Regions from separate parts of the Kitasatospora sp. NPDC002543 genome, predicted to be linked through region 1. Evidence: riboswitches for the same ligand, from Rfam matches in the RefSeq annotation. Region 1 holds a riboswitch; each other region holds the start of a gene.
The links. A riboswitch is a leader RNA that binds a small molecule or an ion and turns the genes downstream of it on or off. The one in region 1 is predicted to bind cyclic di-AMP.

Region 1 (5,814 bases):
GCACCGCGCACCCCAGGTGGTCTGCGCGGTGAGCGATCCGAGCAGCATCGGGCCGGTCGCCCGGGAGGCCGACTTCGTCGCCGAATCCGGCCGTGGACTGCACCTGGTGGAGTCGTTCAGCCGCTCCTGGGGCTGGCACCCGCTGGGCAGCGGCAAGGTGGTGTGGGCGATGTTCGAGGCCGAGTCGGTCGGCGGCTCCCCGCTGGACGGACACCCCGTGCTCAGCGGGCGCTCACCGCTCGACGGCCCCCTCGACGCCGGCGGACGGCATCGGCGCTCGGCCTAGGACGGGGCCCCGGTCCCAGGACCGACCGTTCGGAGGGAGCCGCTCGGGGCGGGCTCCGCGCCGGCCGGCGTGCGGCCGGCCGGGAGGAACCCCGGGAGGACCACACCCCGGGCCCTTCCGTCGCCATGACAGCGCGGAGGTCGCCGCTGACATCACTTCGGACGTCGCCGCGGACCTCGTCACGGATGTCACTGCGGACGTCGCCGCGGACCTCGCCACGGATGCCGTCACGGACGGCTCCGGACCGCCGGGCGGCCGGCGGATCCGAGGAGAGGCTCCGGGGAGCGGCACCCGGAGGAGGCAAAGACAAAGGCCGTCGTGGTGTCGGCACCCACGACGGCCCCCCGATGGTGGAGCACGACGGTCGGTCAGACCGCCAGGTGGTCGAACTCCCCGTCCTTCGCCCCCAGCAGCAGGGCGGCGATCTCGGCCCGGGTGTAGATCAGCGCGGGACCGTCCGGGAACCGCGAGTTGCGCATCGCCACGTCGCCGCCCGGCAGGGCCGCGAACTCGACGCAGTTGCCCTGGGAGTTGCTGTGCAGGCTCTTCTGCCAGACCACCCCCTGGAGGTCGGTGGCGGCCATCCCGTTGTAGGTCTCGTACGAGCCGTGCTTGTCCTGCGAGTCGTGCATATAAATCTCCCGAAGAGCTCCGGAGTTGTCGTCCTGCGCGGCGCCCCCGGCGCCGCCGAAACGAACGGACCGGCCCCGTACCGGTCCGGCACAACGCCTCACTTGACGCGATGATAGCCGCAGTGCACGTGCATCAGCACGGGACATTGCAGGTGCACGAGGCCTTTTACCCTCAGCCGCGAACTCTTCACGGGCCCTTCTCCTGACGGTACGTAAACGGACATAGCCGATGAATCGTCGAGCCCGCGATAACCGGCCGTGAGCATCTCCCCGCTGAATGTTGATCTTCGAATGCCGGGAGTCGCACGCCTGTGACCCTCCGTCAGGCCGACCTCATGCTGTGAGACATCTCACGCGCCCCGGATGCAACGCCCGCCCCCTCCGACGACGTCCGGGCAAGCGCCGGTGATCGCACGGAGGTTGGGCGAAGAATGTCCGGATTGTAGGCAAAGCGCCCGGAGCCGTGCCGCAGACGCACCGGCTCCGCACCATGACCGCGCGAAACCCGTACGGCAGCCGACTGCAAGCCGGACGGGCCGATGTCCTACGATCTCCGGCATGAGCACCGCAGCCATCCCGGGCGCGCCACTGCCCGTCCGCACTCCAGGCTCCCGTGCGCGGGGGCGCCACCGTCGTCCCGAGCGCCCCGAGATCCCGGCCGGCGCCCCGGCCCTGGTGCTCGCCGTGCCCGCGACCGCCGGGCCCGAGTCCCGCTCGGTCGTCGAGGAGTTGCTCTCGATCGTCCGCACCGAGCAGAACGGCGTCCGGACCGCGGTCGGCTACCTCCCCGGCAACGGCCCCGAGGGCGTGGACGGCGAGGACCGCACCGTCGCCGAGCTGCTGGCCATGGCCGCCGAGGCGGGGCTTCCGACGCCCGTCCTGGTGCCGCTGGTGCCCGGTCCGCACACCTTCCTGACCGAGCTTCACGCGCTCGCCGCCGAGTACGGCGCGCCCGTCACCGACCCGCTGGGCCCGCACCCGCTGCTGGCCGAGGCCGTGCACGTCCGCCTGTCCGAGGCCGGGCTGGCCCGGGCCGACCGCGCCCGGCTGTTCGCCATCGCGACCGCCGCGGACGGCGTGGTGCTGACCACCGTCGGCGGCGAGGACGCGGCCGCCGCGGCCGGCATCACCGGCGTGCTGCTGGCCGCGCGGCTGGCCGTACCGGTCGTCGCCGCCGCGCTCGACGTGCCCGGCTCGGTGGCCGCGGCCGTCAACCACCTCAAGGAGACCGGCTCGCAGCGCCCGGCGCTGGCCCCGCTGGTGATCGGTCCGGAGGCGGACTCCGAGCTGCTCGCCACCGCGGCCGAGGAGACCGGCTGCCCGTCGGCCGCGCCGCTGGGCGCGTACCCGTCGGTCGGCCAGCTGATCGCCTCCACCTACCTGGCCGCCCTGCCCGCGCCGTCCCCGGAGGACCTGGCGCGGGCCGAGGCGGAGGCAGCGGCCGCCTCCGGGGCCGAGGGGGCCCCGGAGGGCGCTCGCGGCGCCCACGCGGCCGCCGAGGGCCCCCTCGGGCAGTAGTCGACACCGCGCGCCGCCCGCGCGCACCGAAGGGCCCGGAACGGCTTCCGTTCCGGGCCCTTCGGCTTGCCCTCCCGCACGTCCCGTCAAGTGCGGAAGTCGCGGAGCCGTCGAAGCGAAATGTCCGTTCTGGCCTTTCTGGAGCCATTTGAAAGGAAAAAGGGAGCGCGGATCCGAGCGCGCGGATCGCGACCGCTCCCCCACCTCCCGGCGTGCGCGACTCCACGATTCGACACATCGTCACGCCGCTCCTGAGGCACAGCCAGTTGTTGACTTCCGCAATGACATTGCTTGAAAACGATCATTTTCGATCTTGATGGACGGCGATTTTGGCAGTTCCCACTAAACCGTGATGCACATCACAGTGGTTTGCAGTTTGAACTTGAGTCTGATTAACGTGCTCCCCGTTCGTGACCACACGAACCCGGTTCATCCGCAACGCCGAGTCCTGCCGTCGGATGTCCTGGAAACGCGAAAACGCACCACGGCAGGAGCGGGGGACCCACAGGTAAGTCGCCCCGGACCGGTCTTCGGAACGGTCCAGGGCTAGGGGTGAAGCCGCGCCCACAGCGCGGCCGGGCAACTCCAGCCCGAATCCGACAGCTCACCTCGCAGGCGTGGGAGAGGACCGCGTCTTCATGCTGCCCACCAACGGCACTCGCCTGTCCAGCCGCACCCGCCGCGTGATCGCCGCCCTCGGCGTCGCGGGCGTCGGCCTCACCGTCCCCTGCCTCACGTCGGGCACCGCCTCGGCCGCCTCCGTCGCCACCTGGGACAAGGTCGCCCAGTGCGAGAGCGGCGGCAACTGGGCCATCAACACCGGCAACGGCTTCTACGGCGGGCTCCAGTTCACCTCCAGCACCTGGTCCGCCTTCGGCGGCACCGCCTTCGCGGCGCGCGCCGACCTGGCCACCAAGGACCAGCAGATCTCCGTCGCCGAGAAGGTCCTCGCCTCGCAGGGCCCCGGCGCCTGGCCGGTGTGCTCGGTCCAGGCCGGCCTCACCAAGGGAGGCGCCGCCGCCTCCGTCGACACCTCGGCGGGCTCGACCGCCACCAAGCCCGCGCAGAGCGCCAAGCCGGCCGCCCCGGCGGCTCCGGCGGCGAAGCCCGCCGCCAAGCCGGCGCAGCCCCAGGCCCCCGCCGCGAAGCCCGCCGCGCCCGCCCAGGACGGCGCGCAGGCCGCCACGGGCAACGCCGCCACGGGCAACCGGAGCGACTGGGTCAAGAAGGGCCCGCAGCAGGCCCAGGGCGCCGACTACACCGTGGTCCAGGGCGACTGGCTGTCCGCCATCGCCGACCAGCACCAGGTGCAGGGCGGCTGGCAGCGGCTCTACGAGCTCAACCGCGGCACCCTGACCGAGGGCCCGGACACCATCTACCCGGGCCAGCAGCTGTCCTTCGGCGGCAACGGCCAGGCCCAGGCCGCCCCGTCCTCCACCGGCAAGTCCGGCTCGGACTTCACCTGGTTCGACCGCTCGCAGAAGTCCGGTCAGTCCGCGAACGGCGGTGCCGTGAACGCCCAGCCGACCGCGCAGGCCCAGGCCCCGGCCGCCAAGCCGGCCGCCAAGCCCGCTCCGCAGACCCAGACCCAGACCCAGGCTCCGGCTGCCACCGGCAGCATGGCCGCCGCGGTCTCCTTCGCCGAGTCGAAGGTCGGTCAGGCGTACGTCTACGGCGGCACCGGCAACGGCGGCTGGGACTGCTCCGGCCTGACCCAGGCCGCGCTGCGCGCCGCGGGCATCTCCGTCCCGCGCGTCGCCGCCGACCAGGCCGCGGCCAGCACCCACGTCTCGCTGGACAGCCTCCAGCCGGGCGACCTGCTGTTCTGGTCCAACAACGGCAAGGACTCCGGCGTCTACCACGTCGCGATCTACGTCGGCAACGGCAAGTACGTCGAGGCCGCCAACCCGAGCTCGGGCGTCCGCGAGCAGAGCATCGCCAACTGGGCCCCGGACTTCGCCGGCCGGGTCTGAGGACGGCGCACGGACGACGGCGTTCGGACGACGAATGACGAATGACGGCTGACGGATAACAGCTGACAGATTTCATCATCTGTCAGCTGTCAGCCGTCGGCCGTCGGCCGTCATCCCCACGCTGACCATCCGCCACCCCCGGGGAGAGTCTGGTCGCTCTCCCCGGGGGTTCCGGCGTTCCCGCCGACGGTTCCGGGCTCTCCTCCGGCGGTTCCGCCCTGTCCCGTGGTGGATCCCCGCCCCAGCGGGCATGCTGCTGCTCTGCACCCGAGGAGGAGTCACATGGCCCAGGTCACCGTCACGCTCGACGCGAACCTCGCGATCGACGCGATGATGCTCTCCGGCACCAAGAGCCCCCAGGACGCCGTCGAACTGGTCCTGCGCGACTACCTGGCGCGCGGCCGTCGCACCGAGACCCGCACCGGCGAGGCGGCCGACGGACACCGACTGACCGTCGACCGCCCGACCACCCAGGAGGGCTGACCGCCCGACGGAAGCCCCCGCCGGCCCCGAAGGCCGTCGCGCGCACCACGACGGCCGACCCCGCGCACGCCGACGGGCCCCGGAGAGCGATCGCCCTCCGGGGCCCGTCGTTCGGCCGTGGCAGCCGGGGCTCAGCGCGCGCCGGCCCCGGTGGATCCGCGCATCACCAGCTCCGGCTGGAACATGAACTCGCCGCGCTGGGCGGCGTTCCCGCCGACCTCCTCCAGCAGCGCGTCCACCGCCGCCGTCGCCATCGCCTCGACCGGCTGGCGGATCGTGGTCAACGGCGGCTCGGTGAAGGCGATCAGCGGCGAGTCGTCGAAGCCGACGACCGACACGTCCTGCGGCACCGACAGACCGCGCTGCCGCACCGCCCTGATCGCCCCGAGCGCCATCATGTCGCTCCCGCAGACGATCGCGGTGCAGCCCTTGTCCAGCAGCGCGCCGGCTGCCGCGTGCCCGCCCTCCACGCTGAACAGCGTGTGGTGGACGAGGTTCTGGGCCTCCTCCTGCCCGTACCCGAGCACCTCGCGCATCGCCGCCGTGAAGCCCTCGATCTTGCGCAGCACCGGCACGTACCGGCGCTGGCCGACGGCCAGCCCGATCCGCTCGTGCCCGAGCTCGGCCAGGTGCTGGACGGCCATCCACATCGCGGCCCGGTCGTCCGGGGAGATGAACGGCGCGTCGATCTTCTCGCTGTAGCCGTTGATCAGCACGAACGGCACCCCGCGCCCGGCCAGCCGGGCGTAGCGGTCGTGGTCGGCGGTGGTGTCGGCGTGCAGCCCGGAGACGAAGACGATGCCCGCCACGCCCCGGTCCACCAGCATGTCCACCAGTTCGTCCTCGGTGGACCCGCCCGGCGTCTGGGTGCACAGCACCGGCGTGAAGCCGTGTCGGCTGAGCACCTGCTCGATCACCTGGG
Region 2 (5,814 bases), on a different contig from region 1:
GCTACCTGCCGTTCCTCGCCACCACCAAGGTGCTGATGGGCGCGGTGCGCGCGGGCGTCGGCCGGGAGACCGGGCACGAGGTCATCAAGGAGCACGCCGTCGCCTCCGCGCTGGCGATGCGCGCGGGCGCCCGCGAGAACGAGCTGCTGGACCGGCTGGCCGCCGACGAGCGGATCCCGCTGGACCGGGCCGGGCTGGACGCGCTGCTGGCCGACAAGCTGTCCTTCACCGGCGCGGCCGGTGCCCAGGTCGCGGAGGTCGTCCGCCAGGTGGAGGCCGTCGCGGCCGCCTACCCGGACGCCGCCAAGTACGCGCCGGCCGACATTCTCTGACGTGTCGTCAGGCCCTCGTCAGGCCTGAGCCGAGGGCCCTGCCGCCGGACCGGTGGCGGGTCCCTCGCGCGTCGTGGGGACGTGGCCCGGGTCCAGCGGCGGAGCGGTGGGGCCGCACGGCCAGTCGCAGTTCGGCTCGGCCACCGGCTGCGCCGCCTCGGGGGCCAGGACGTTGCCCCGTACGGTCGCGGCGGCGATCAGCCCGCCGGCCGCCAGCAGACCGGCGCAGATCAGCATCGCGGTGTGGAAGGCCGAGTCGACCGAGGAGGGCACCCGGTAGGCGTCGCCGCTCAGCCCGGCCAGCGCCGGCAGGGCGGCCACCGCGAGCAGGCCGGCCGCGCGGGCGGCGGCGTTGTTGACCCCGCTGGCGATGCCCGCGTGCCGGACCTCGACGGCGGCCAGCACCGTCGCCGTCAGCGGCGCGACCAGCAGTGTCATCCCGCAGCCCATCACCGCGACGGCGGGCAGCACGTCCACCCAGTACGAGGAGTCGGGGCCGATGCGCAGCATCAGCAGCACCCCGGCGGCGCACAGCAGCGGGCCGACGGTCAGCGGGACACGCGGGCCGATCCGCTTGCCGAGGCGTCCGGCGCGCGCGGACAGCGTCAGCATCAGCACGGTGATCGGCACCAGGGCGAAGCCCGAGACCAGCGGCGAGAAGCCGGACACGATCTGGAGCTGCACCACCAGGAGGAAGAAGACGCCGCTGAACGCCGCGTACACGCACAGGGTGACCAGGTTCACCGCGGTGAACAGCCGGGAGGAGAACAGCCCCAGCGGCAGCATCGGTTCGGGGGCGCGGCGCTCGACCGCCACGAAGGCGGCGCCGAGCGCCAGCCCCAGCACCCCGCTGACCCAGACGGCGGGGGACAGGCCCTCGCCGGCCGCGGTCAGCGCGTAGGTGACCGCGCCGAGGGCGAGGGCGGCGAGCACGGCGCCGAGCACGTCGAAGCGACCGGAGGCGGCCTCGTCCCGGCTCTCCGGCACCGACCGGGTGGTGACGGCGATCACGGCGGCGGCCAGCGGCAGGTTCAGCAGGAAGATCCAGCGCCAGCCGGGGCCGTCCACCAGCCAGCCGCCGAGGAAGGGGCCGACCGCGGCCGACACCCCGCCGAGGCCGGACCAGAGGCCGACCGCCGCCGAGCGGTCGTCGGGGTGGAAGACGGCCTGGAGCATGGCGAGCGAGCCGGGGGTGAGCAGCGCCCCGCCGATGCCCTGCACGGCGCGGGCGGCGATCAGCACGTGGATGTTCGGCGCTGCGGCGCAGGCCGCGGAGGCGACGGCGAACCAGACCACACCGATCAGGAAGACCTTGCGCCGCCCGTACCGGTCGCCGAGCGCGCCGCCGAGCAGGATCAGGCCCGCCAGGGTGAGCAGATAGGAGTTCAGCGTCCACTGCAGGGACGCCAGGGAGGCGCCGAGGTCGGCGCCGATCCGGGGCAGGGCGACGTTCACCACGGTGCCGTCGAGCATCGCCATGCTGGAGCCGAGCACCGTTGCCATCAGTACCCAGCGGCCCTGCGCGGTGCCCAAGCGCAGGGTGCCGGCCTCGGAGGTGGTCACGGGCGAATCCTGCGCTGCCGGGGCGCGAGTGACAAGGGTCACCGGTGGGTGTGTTGGGGGTGGGCGGTGCGTGAGCGGGCGGCTGCGCAGTGTCGGCGATCTCGGCGCAGGGTCGTGGATCAGTGGCGCGGGGTGAATGGATTGTGTACGTATCGTGGGCCTGGGCCTGCGGAGGGTCACCGGGGCAGGGGGGATCGTTGCGTTTTCAAAGATCGACATTGCTTCACCCGAACGGATGGGTTTTAGTTCAGCGACCGCCCGGCCAGTCCGGACGGATCCGCCGGGTGGAACGCCGAGTCCTGCCGCTGCCCGGTGGTTCGAAACGAACTCTGTACGGCAGGAGCGGGGGACCCACAGGTAAGTCGCCGGACCGGAGTTCGCGCCTCAGGGCGCGGGCGTCCAGGACCGGCTAGGGGTGAAGCCGCACACGCGGCCGGGCAACTCCAGCCCGAACCCGACAGCTCACCTCGCAGGCGTCGGAGAGGAAACTTCCATGCCTGCACAGGCTCGTCGTATCGCCCTGCCCCGCGCCGCCCGCATCGGCATCGCCACCGCCGTGACCGGTGTCTCCTTCGCCCTCCCGCTCGTGACCGCGATGAGCGCCCAGGCCCACACCGCCCCGGCCGCGGCCGCCGCCGCCGCCAAGCCGGCCGCGCAGGCCCCCGCCCCGGCCCAGGCCGCCGCGCAGGAGAGCTACCGCGTCGTCGGCGGCGACACCCTGTCCAAGATCGCCGACGCCCGGAACGTCGAGGGCGGCTGGCACGCGCTGTACGAGCGGAACCGCTCGGTCGTCGGCGCCGACCCGAACCTGATCTTCCCGGGCCAGCAGCTCGCGCTGCCGGGCCATGCCGGCGCTCCGGCCAAGCCGGCCGCTCCGGCGAAGCCCGCCACGCCGGCGAAGCCCGCCGCTCCGGCGGCTCCGGCGACCCAGGCCGCCAAGCCGCAGGCCCAGGTCCAGGTGCAGACCGAGGCCGCCAAGCCGTCCGCGCAGCTCCAGACCCAGCTCCAGGTCGCCACGCCGGCCCAGGCCGTGACCGCCACTCCGGTCGCCGCCGCCACCTCCGGCTTCGTCGCCCCGCTGGCCAACCCGAGGCTCGGCACCGCCTACGGCGTGGCCGGCTCGATGTGGGCCTCCGGCCACCACACCGGCCAGGACTTCGTCGCCTCCACCGGCACCCCGCTGCGCGCGATCGCCAACGGCGTCGTGGTCAAGGCCGGCAACGGCGGCGCCTACGGCAACGAGGTCGAGATCAAGCTCGCCGACGGCCACTACGCCGAGTACGCGCACCTCTCCTCGATCGGTGTGAGGATCGGTCAGACCGTCACCGCCGGCCAGCAGATCGGCCTCTCCGGCGCCACCGGCAACGTGACCGGCCCGCACCTGCACTTCGAGATCCGCAACGGCTCGGAGTACGGCTCGGACATCAACCCGGTCGCCTACCTGCGCGCGCACGGCGTCGCGCTCTGACCCCGAGAGCTCCGGGGTACCAGGAACCACCGCTGCTGCGGGCGAACCGATCGCCCGGGATGGTCATGTCGGGTGACCGCTCGACCGGGTGATCGCCGCACGGCGGACATGGGCGCGGGACACGCCCAGGCCGGCCCGGCCGCACGAGGACCTCCTCGTGCGGCCGGGCCGGCCGCTTTCGTTCCCGGGGCCGCCCGGGGTGTTCCAGCGGTCGAACGAAGCGTCAACTCCGGCGCACTGCCGGGTGATCGGCTGAAGCGCCGGGCTCCTGCGGGGCGCCATGCTGGCGGGCGGTCAGCGCCCGGCCGGTCCGGCGGTGGGGCGGGTCAGTGAGGCGAGGAGGCCGGATGGCGGTCCGGAGCGGGGGCGTGGCGGGGGAGACGGCCGGACGGGAGCGGCTCGGCCCGGGCGGCGTCGACCGGTTGAAGGCGGACTCGGTCGGCCTGGTCGGGGTGGTGTTCATGGCGCTCGCCACCGCCGCCCCGATCACCGCGATGACCGGCAACCTGCCGATCATCGTCGGGCAGGGCAACGGGGCCGGCGCGCCCGCCGCGTACATCGTGGCGACGGTGGTGCTGACGGTGTTCTCGGTCGGCTACGTGGCGATGGCCCGTCACATCACCGCGGCCGGCGCGTTCTACGGCTACGTCTCGCACGGACTGGGCCGGGTGGTCGGGATGGCGGCCGGGCTGCTCGCGGTGCTCGCGTACGTCGTCACCGAGGCCTCGGCCCTCGGCTTCTTCGCGTACTCGCTGCGCGGGCTGGTCCGTTCCCAACTGGGGGTGGAGCTGGGCTGGGGCTGGTACGCGCTGTTCGGGGCGGCGGTGATCGGGGTGATGGCCTGGTTCGACCTGCACCTGACGGCCAGGGTGCTCGGGGTCGCGCTGGTGCTGGAGATCGGGGTGCTGAGCGCGGTGTCGTTCGCGGTGCTGTTCTCCGGCGGCGGTCCGGACGGGATCGCGGTGGCCGCCGTGAACCCGCTGAACGCGCTGAAGGGGGTGGGGAGTTCGGGGCCGGCGGCGGCCGGGCTCGGCCTGTTCTTCGCGTTCTGGTCCTGGGTGGGTTTCGAGTCCACCGCGATGTACGGCGAGGAGTCCCGCGACCCGAAGCGGGTGGTGCCGCGGGCGACGCTGGTGTCGGTGATCGGGGTCGGGCTGCTCTACGTCTTCGTGTCCTGGATGATCGTGTCCGGCAACGGGGTCGAACGGGCGATCGCGGTGGCGAGCGGCGCGGTGCCGGGCAAGGACGGCAACAGCCTGTTCTTCGACCCGCTCGGCGCGCACCTGGGGGCCTGGGCGGTGAAGGTGTTCCAATGGCTGGTCGTCACCGGCTCGTTCGCCTGCGCGATGGCCTTCCACCAGTGCGCGGCCCGGTACCTGTACGCGATCGGGCGGGAGGGGCTGCTGCACCCGGGGCTCGGCCGCACCCATCCGCGGCACGGCTCGCCGCACGTCGCCTCGGTGGTGCAGTCGGTGATCGCGGTGGGGCTGGTGGCGGGGTTCCTGGCGGCCGGGATGGATCCGTACGCGCACCTGTACACGCTGCTGGCGCTGCTCGGGACGATGGCGATCCTGGTCGTGCAGACGCTCTGCTCCTTCGCCGTGGTCGGGTACTTCCACGTGCGCCGACGGCACCCGGAGACGGCGCACTGGTTCCGGACGCTGGCGGCGCCGCTGGTGGGCGGGGTGGCGATGGCCGGGGTGGTGGTGCTGCTGGTGCTCAACAAGGACGCCGCGGCCGGGGCGGCGGCGCACACGCTGCTGTTCCGGCTGACGCCGTACCTGGTGATCGGGGTGTTCACCGGCGGGATCGCGCTGGCGCTCGCGGTGCGCCGGTGGCGGCCGGAGCTGTACGCGCGGATCGGGCGGGTGGTGCTGGAGGACGCGGTCGAGCGGTGACGGCGGGCGGTGGCGGGCGGTCGGCGACGGCGGGTGGCGGGGGGATCAGCCGCGCCGGACCGGCAGGCCGTGGTGGGCGGCGGACAGCAGCTCGTGCATCCGGTGGCCGAAGTCCTCGGTGTCCCGGGCCGGTTCGGGGAAGACCAGGCGGACGTCGCGGTGGCCGTGCGGGTGGTCCAGGCGCAGCACCAGGCCGTGGCGGTCCAGGGCGAGCGGGCGGACCTCGGGGGTGTGGACGAGCAGGGCCGGGTCGAGCAGCCGGGTGAGGAGGTCGAGCGCCTCGGCGTGGTCGTCGGCGAAGTGGGTGAGCATCGCGGCCTCGTGCCGGGCCAGCGGGTCGGGGGCGGACAGGGCGAGGTCGGCGGCGGTGATCGCGCCGGTGCCGTACGGGGTGGCGAGGACGGCGTGGGCGACGTCCACCCGCAGGTGCACGCTGAGGCCGTCGTCGGCGAGGTGGGCCAGGTGCAGCCGGCCGGCCAGGGTGAGGCGGGCGCGGACCCGGTCGCGGACGGCGACGGGGGCGACGTCGGTGACGTCGAGGACGACGGCGAGG
Region 3 (5,814 bases), on a different contig from region 1:
CCTTGGGGCAGGTCAGGTAGTAGAGCGTGGGGAACGGCGTGCCGTCCGGCAGCCGGGGGGCCGTTTCCACGACGTCCGGGTTGCCGCAGGGGCAGCGGTGCGCCACGCCGCGCAGGCCGCGCGGCACCCGGCCGAGCTGGGCGGCGATGGCCGCGACGTCGGCGTCGGAGACGGTGGGGTGGTTCTCAGTGGTCATGGGGGGAGGTGTCTCCAACGGAGGACGGTGGGAGGGGAACAGGGGTGTCGGGTGCCGCCGCGGCGGCGGTGTCGGCGGCGTCCACCGAGTCCCAGATGCTGGCGTACCAGGGCTTGGCGGCCGTCACCTGGCCGGCGGCGGCGCCGTTCGGGGCGGAAGCGGCGCCGTTCGGGGCCGGAGCGGCGCCGGCGGCGGACGAGGAGGGCTGGGCGGAGGCCTGGCCGCCCGGGTCCACGGCGATGTACGGGGTCTCCCCCGGCACCGCGTAGTGCAGCCGGGCGCGGGCCTGCGCCTTGACGTACTCCGGGTCCTGCCAGCGGGCCTTCTCCCGGCGCAGCTGCTCGACCTGCTGGCGCGCGTGGTCGGCCTTCGCCCGCTGGGCGGAGATCTCGGCGCGCTGGGAGATGAACTGCCGCGTCGGGTAGGCGAGGATCGCCACCAGCGAGCAGAGCACCAGGACGAGGACGGTCGCCCGGCTCGTGAACCGGGGCCGGGCCGCCAAGCCCGGGATCCTCCAGCCAGCCATCTCCCGTATCCCCTCCTGGTCGCGACGGTGCCCCGCCGTCCACCCTACGGGGTGGACGGCGGGGCACCGGTCAGGCGTGCGCTAGCAGGAGCGCCCGGCCCTCGTGCTCGGCGCGCTGATCACTCGGCGGCGCGGAAGCGCGGGAAGGCGCCGCGGCCGGCGTACTCGGCGGCGTCGTCGAGGATCTCCTCGATGCGCAGCAGCTGGTTGTACTTGGCGACGCGCTCGGAACGGGCCGGGGCACCGGTCTTGATCTGGCCGCAGTTGGTGGCGACGGCCAGGTCGGCGATGGTGACGTCCTCGGTCTCGCCGGAGCGGTGCGACATCATGCAGCGGTAGCCGTTGCGCTGGGCCAGCTCGACGGCGTCCAGGGTCTCGGTCAGCGAACCGATCTGGTTCACCTTGACCAGCAGCGCGTTGGCGGTGCCGGTCTCGATGCCGCGGGCCAGGCGGGCCGGGTTGGTGACGAACAGGTCGTCGCCGACCAGCTGGACCTTGTCGCCCAGCTTGTCGGTCATGGCCTTCCAGCCGTCCCAGTCCGACTCGTCCAGCGGGTCCTCGATGGAGACCAGCGGGTAGGCGGCGACCAGCTCGGCGTAGTACTCGATGAGCTCGGCGGAGGTGAGCTCCTTGCCCTCGAACTGGTAGGCGCCGTCCTCGTAGAACTCGGAGGAGGCGACGTCCAGGGCCAGCGCGACGTCACGGCCGGGCACGTAGCCGGCCTTCTGGATGGCCTCGACGATGAGGTCCAGGGCCTCGCGGTTGGAGTCCAGGTTCGGGGCGAAGCCGCCCTCGTCGCCCAGACCGGTGGACAGGCCGCGCTCCTTCAGCACGCCCTTGAGCGTGTGGTAGACCTCGACGCCCCAGCGGACGGCCTCGGAGAAGGACTCCGCGCCGATCGGGGCGATCATGAACTCCTGGATGTCGACGTTGGAGTCCGCGTGCGACCCGCCGTTGAGGATGTTCATCATCGGGACGGGCAGGACGTGCGCGTTCGGGCCGCCCAGGTAGCGGAACAGCGGCAGGTCGCTGGCCTCGGAGGCGGCGTGCGCGACGGCCAGCGAGACGCCCAGGATGGCGTTGGCGCCGAGCGAGGACTTGTCCGGGGTGGCGTCCAGGTCCAGCATGGCCTGGTCGATCAGCCGCTGCTCGGTGGCGTCGTAGCCGACCAGCTCCGGGCCGATCTGCTCGATGACGGCCAGGACGGCCTTCTCGACGCCCTTGCCGAAGTAGCGGTTCTTGTCACCGTCACGCAGCTCCAGCGCCTCGAAGGCGCCGGTGGAGGCACCCGACGGGACAGCGGCACGACCCGTGCTGCCGTCGTCGAGGCCGACCTCGACCTCGACCGTGGGGTTGCCGCGCGAGTCGAGGATCTCACGGGCTACGACGACATCGATGGACGGCACGAGGCATCTCCTTGCGGAAGCAGGGTCCGGTCTGACGGTGGTGCTGTCAGCAGGACGATTGCGGAGTCGTTACGACCAGAGCCTAACCGCCCGGGCTCCCGGGGCCACCTCCGCCTCGGTGCCGTCTCAGCGTGTGGCCCCGCTACCCACCGGTAGTTCACCTGCTTGTCCCAGCTTGTCCCACCGGGAAGGGCGAATGCGGACGAAGGGGACCGGTAGGGCCGGTCCCCTTCGGACGTCGGGGCGGAGCGGTGCCGGCGGAGGCGGTCCGGCCGCTTGAAGACACGAGGGCTCAGCGGCTCGGCGGCACGAGGGCTCAGCCGACGTGCAGCACCTGACCCGGCATGATCAGGTTCGGGTCGCCGCCGACGGTGGAGTGGTTCTGCTCGTACAGCGCGTGCCAGCCACCGGAGACGCCCTGGGCGGTGGCGATGGTCGACAGGGTGTCACCGGCGCGGACGGTGTAGTCGTGGCCGGCGGCCTGCGGGGCCTGCGGGGCGTACTGCGGCTGAGCGGCGGCCTGGCCGGCGTACTGCTGGTAGACGCTCTGGTGGCTGGTCCAGTACCAGGCGCCGTTGCTCTGGTACCAGTACACCTTGGCGTCGGCGTCCCAGCCGGCCTTGCCGGAGAAGCCCGGGGCCTGCGGCTGGGCCTGCTGCTGCGGGGCGGCCTGCTGGACCGGCTGCGCGGCGGGCTTCTGCGCCGGCTTCTGGGCGGCGGGCTTCTGGGCGACCGGCTTCTCGGTCGGCTTGGCGGCGGGCTTCGGGGCCTGCTGCTTGGGAGCGGACTGCGGCTTGCTGTCCGAGGAGGTGTCAACCGCGGCCGGGGCACCGCCCTTGGTCAGACCGGCCTTCTGCGAGCAGACCGGCCAGGCACCCGGGCCCTGCGAGGCCAGCACCTTCTCGGCGACCGAGATCTGCTGGGCCTTGCTGGCCTGGTTGGCCTGCGGCGCGTAGGCGGCGCCGCCGTACGCCTTCCAGGTGCTGGACGTGAACTGGAGGCCGCCGTAGAAGCCGTTGCCGGTGTTGATGCTCCAGTTGCCGCCGCTCTCGCACTGGGCGACGGCGTCCCAGGTGGAGGCCGGGGCGGCGGAGGCGCCGGTGGCGGTGAGGAGCGGCATCGCGAGTCCGACGCCGGCCACACCGGCGACGGCGATGGCCTTCTCGGCCTGGGTGCGACGACGGTGGCGGCCAGTTCCAACGAACAGCATGAAGAGGTCCCTCTCCGCACGCCTGCGAGGTGAGCTGTCGGGTTCGGACCGGGAGGTGGCCCGGCCGCCGTGCGCGGAGACGACTCCGCTCGGGCGGCTTCACCCCAAGCCGTGGGGAGACGGCAACAAACCTGGTTCCCCCGCCCCTGCCCAGGGTTCTGGTCGGTTTCCCGTGGCGCGGCGGGCAGGATTCGGCGTTCCGCGTACGGGGTCCGCAGCTGCGAACTCCAGGGAGAGTAGACAGATCTTCAGATCAATCACAAGCTCATATCGTCGATATCACACGAGAATTACGGCCCGTGTCCGATCGCCTACCAACAGCGGCGTTATGTCCGGATTGATGGGTGTTCACACCGCACCCGACAGGCGATCGGCGACGTCCGGTCAGCCCTTCGAGGCCTCCGAAGGGGCCTGCGGAGACGTGGCCGGAGAACCGGTCGGAGGGGCGTGCGGGGAGCGGCTCTCCGGGCTGAATTCCACCGGCAGTTCGCGCAGCCCACGCATGATCAGGCCGCCCCGCCAGCGCAGGTTCTCCGGGCTCTCCGCGAGCCGCAGGTCCGGCAGCCGGGAGAGCAGCGTGGCCAGCGCGGCCCGCCCCTCCAGCCGGGCGAGCGGGGCGCCGATGCAGTAGTGGATGCCGTGCCCGAACCCCAGGTGGGGATTGTCCGCCCGGGCCAGGTCCAGGGTGTTCTCCGCCGCGAACCGGGCCGGGTCGCGGTCCGCCGCGGCCAGCACCACCAGCACCGGGTCGCCGACCGGGATGTCCACCCCGCCGATGGTCAGCGGACTGGTCGCGAACCGCCAGGTCGCCAGCTCCACCGGCCCGTCGTAGCGCAGGAGTTCCTCGATCCCGGTCTCCAGCAGCGCGCTCTCCCCGCGTGCCACCGACTCCTGCAGCAGCCGGCGCTGCTCCGGGTTGCGCAGCAGCGCGTACGTGCCGTTGCCGATCAGGTTCACGGTGGTCTCGAAACCCGCGAACAGGAGGATGAAGGCCATCGCCGCGGCCTCGTTCTCGGTCAGGTGCTCCCCGTGGTCACTGGCCCGGATCAGGCCCGAGATCAGGTCGTCCCCGAGGTCCGCGCGCTTGCGGTGGATCAGCTCCAGCAGGTACGCCCGCATCCGCTTCACCGCCCGGCCCACGCCGCCGCGCTGCCCCCCGCCGTGACGGATCATCATCCCGGCCCAGTCGCGGAAGTCGTCCTGGTCCTCGGCCGGCACCCCGAGCATGTCGCAGATCGCGTAGATGGGGAGCGGGAAGGCGAACTCGTGGATCAGGTCAGCCGAACCGCGCTGCGCGAAGCCGTCGATCAGCCGGTCGGTGAGCTGCTGCACCCGCGGCTCGAACTCGGCCACCCGGCGCGGGGTGAACGCCTTGGACACCAGCCGGCGCAGCCGGGTGTGGTCCGGCGGGTCGATGTTCAGCAGGTGGGTCATCAGGTCCGCCTGCCGCTCCCCCGGGATGCCCACCCGGCCGGTGCGGTGCGCCTGCTCGCTGTGGTGCGCCGGGTTCTTCGACAACCGGCCGTCCGCCAGCGCCTGCCGGGCGTCCGCGTACCTGGTCACCAGCCAGGCCTCCACCCCGCTCGGCAGGGTGGTGCGGTGCACCGGGGCGTGCTCGCGCAACCAGGCGTAGGCGGGGTACGGGTCGGCGGCGAACTCCCAGGTGAACAGCTGTGGGGCGGGGGCGTCGGACGACGAGGCGGCGGGCCGGGCGGGGTCGGGCTGAGCTGGCATGGACCGACCGTATCCGGTGCACCGGGCCCGCCCCCGCTCCGGCGGGCCCGCCCGGCCCCCGACACCTCCGCCGCGGCCTCCCTCGCCCGGGCGTGTACACGCCGTGGGCCGGTCGTGGGCGGCTCTTGGCCGACTCTTGGCCGCAGGACGGGCGTGAGCCTGGTCACCTGAGGGGTAATCCCTGTTGCGGAGGGTCAGGACGTGCCTACGATCCTCCGCAGTACGCGTGGGCGCCGGTGCGGTGTCGTCCACAGGGAGGAGCAGGCCATGCGGGTCAGCGGGTCAGTCGTCGTCATCGCGGTCCTCGACGGCGGGTCGGGCGCGGGCCTCGCCCGCCGGTTCGCCGCGGCGGACGCCGCCGGAATGCTGATCGCCGACCAGTACGTCGGCGTCGCCGAGGACCTCGCCGCCGAACTCGACCGGCCGGGCTGCCCCGTCGTCGGCGTCTGCGGCGACATCCGCCGCCCCAGCGACGTCGCCGCCCTCGTGGACACCGCCGAGAAGCACCTCGGTCCGATCGACCTGTTCGCCGTGGCCGGCCCGGCCGGCGAGCGGATCATCTCGCTGACCGACCTGCCCGACCACCTCGACCTGGAGCGGCTCGCCGAACTCGTCGTCCTCGTCGGCGAGGCCATCGGCGAACTCGTCCCGCCGCAGCGGCGCCCGGAACACGCCGCCACGGCGGCCTGACCGCCGGCCGGCCGGCTACCGGCCGTCCGGTTCCCCGTCCGCCGCTCCGTCC

Region 2: it holds a riboswitch for cyclic di-AMP, as region 1 does, so the genes downstream of both, ACWD4P_RS10085 (M23 family metallopeptidase) here and ACWD4P_RS02160 (transglycosylase family protein) in region 1, are expected to answer to the same signal.
Region 3: it holds a riboswitch for cyclic di-AMP, as region 1 does, so the genes downstream of both, ACWD4P_RS36160 (transglycosylase family protein) here and ACWD4P_RS02160 (transglycosylase family protein) in region 1, are expected to answer to the same signal.

Annotation. Positions count from the first base shown of each region.
Region 1 is NZ_JBSFWR010000003.1:13,350-19,163, forward strand. It holds gene ACWD4P_RS02145 (ATP-binding protein) at 1-286, shown strand, start outside; gene ACWD4P_RS02150 (DUF397 domain-containing protein) at 655-918, opposite strand; gene ACWD4P_RS02155 (hypothetical protein) at 1,477-2,436, shown strand; cyclic di-AMP (ydaO/yuaA leader) riboswitch at 2,897-3,067, shown strand; gene ACWD4P_RS02160 (transglycosylase family protein) at 3,054-4,409, shown strand; gene ACWD4P_RS02165 (hypothetical protein) at 4,692-4,892, shown strand; gene ACWD4P_RS02170 (LacI family DNA-binding transcriptional regulator) at 5,024-5,814, opposite strand, start outside.
Region 2 is NZ_JBSFWR010000016.1:47,831-53,644, forward strand. It holds gene purB (adenylosuccinate lyase) at 1-332, shown strand, start outside; gene ACWD4P_RS10080 (MFS transporter) at 351-1,835, opposite strand; cyclic di-AMP (ydaO/yuaA leader) riboswitch at 2,249-2,386, shown strand; gene ACWD4P_RS10085 (M23 family metallopeptidase) at 2,389-3,363, shown strand; gene ACWD4P_RS10090 (APC family permease) at 3,711-5,261, shown strand; gene ACWD4P_RS10095 (DUF2470 domain-containing protein) at 5,307-5,814, opposite strand, start outside.
Region 3 is NZ_JBSFWR010000157.1:1,348-7,161, reverse strand. It holds partial or broken gene ACWD4P_RS36175 (DUF501 domain-containing protein) at 1-214, opposite strand, end outside; gene ACWD4P_RS36170 (FtsB family cell division protein) at 186-722, opposite strand; gene eno (phosphopyruvate hydratase) at 842-2,128, opposite strand; gene ACWD4P_RS36160 (transglycosylase family protein) at 2,445-3,338, opposite strand; cyclic di-AMP (ydaO/yuaA leader) riboswitch at 3,344-3,512, opposite strand; gene ACWD4P_RS36155 (cytochrome P450 family protein) at 3,723-5,072, opposite strand; gene ACWD4P_RS36150 (SDR family NAD(P)-dependent oxidoreductase) at 5,340-5,762, shown strand; gene ACWD4P_RS36145 (MazG family protein) at 5,778-5,814, opposite strand, start outside.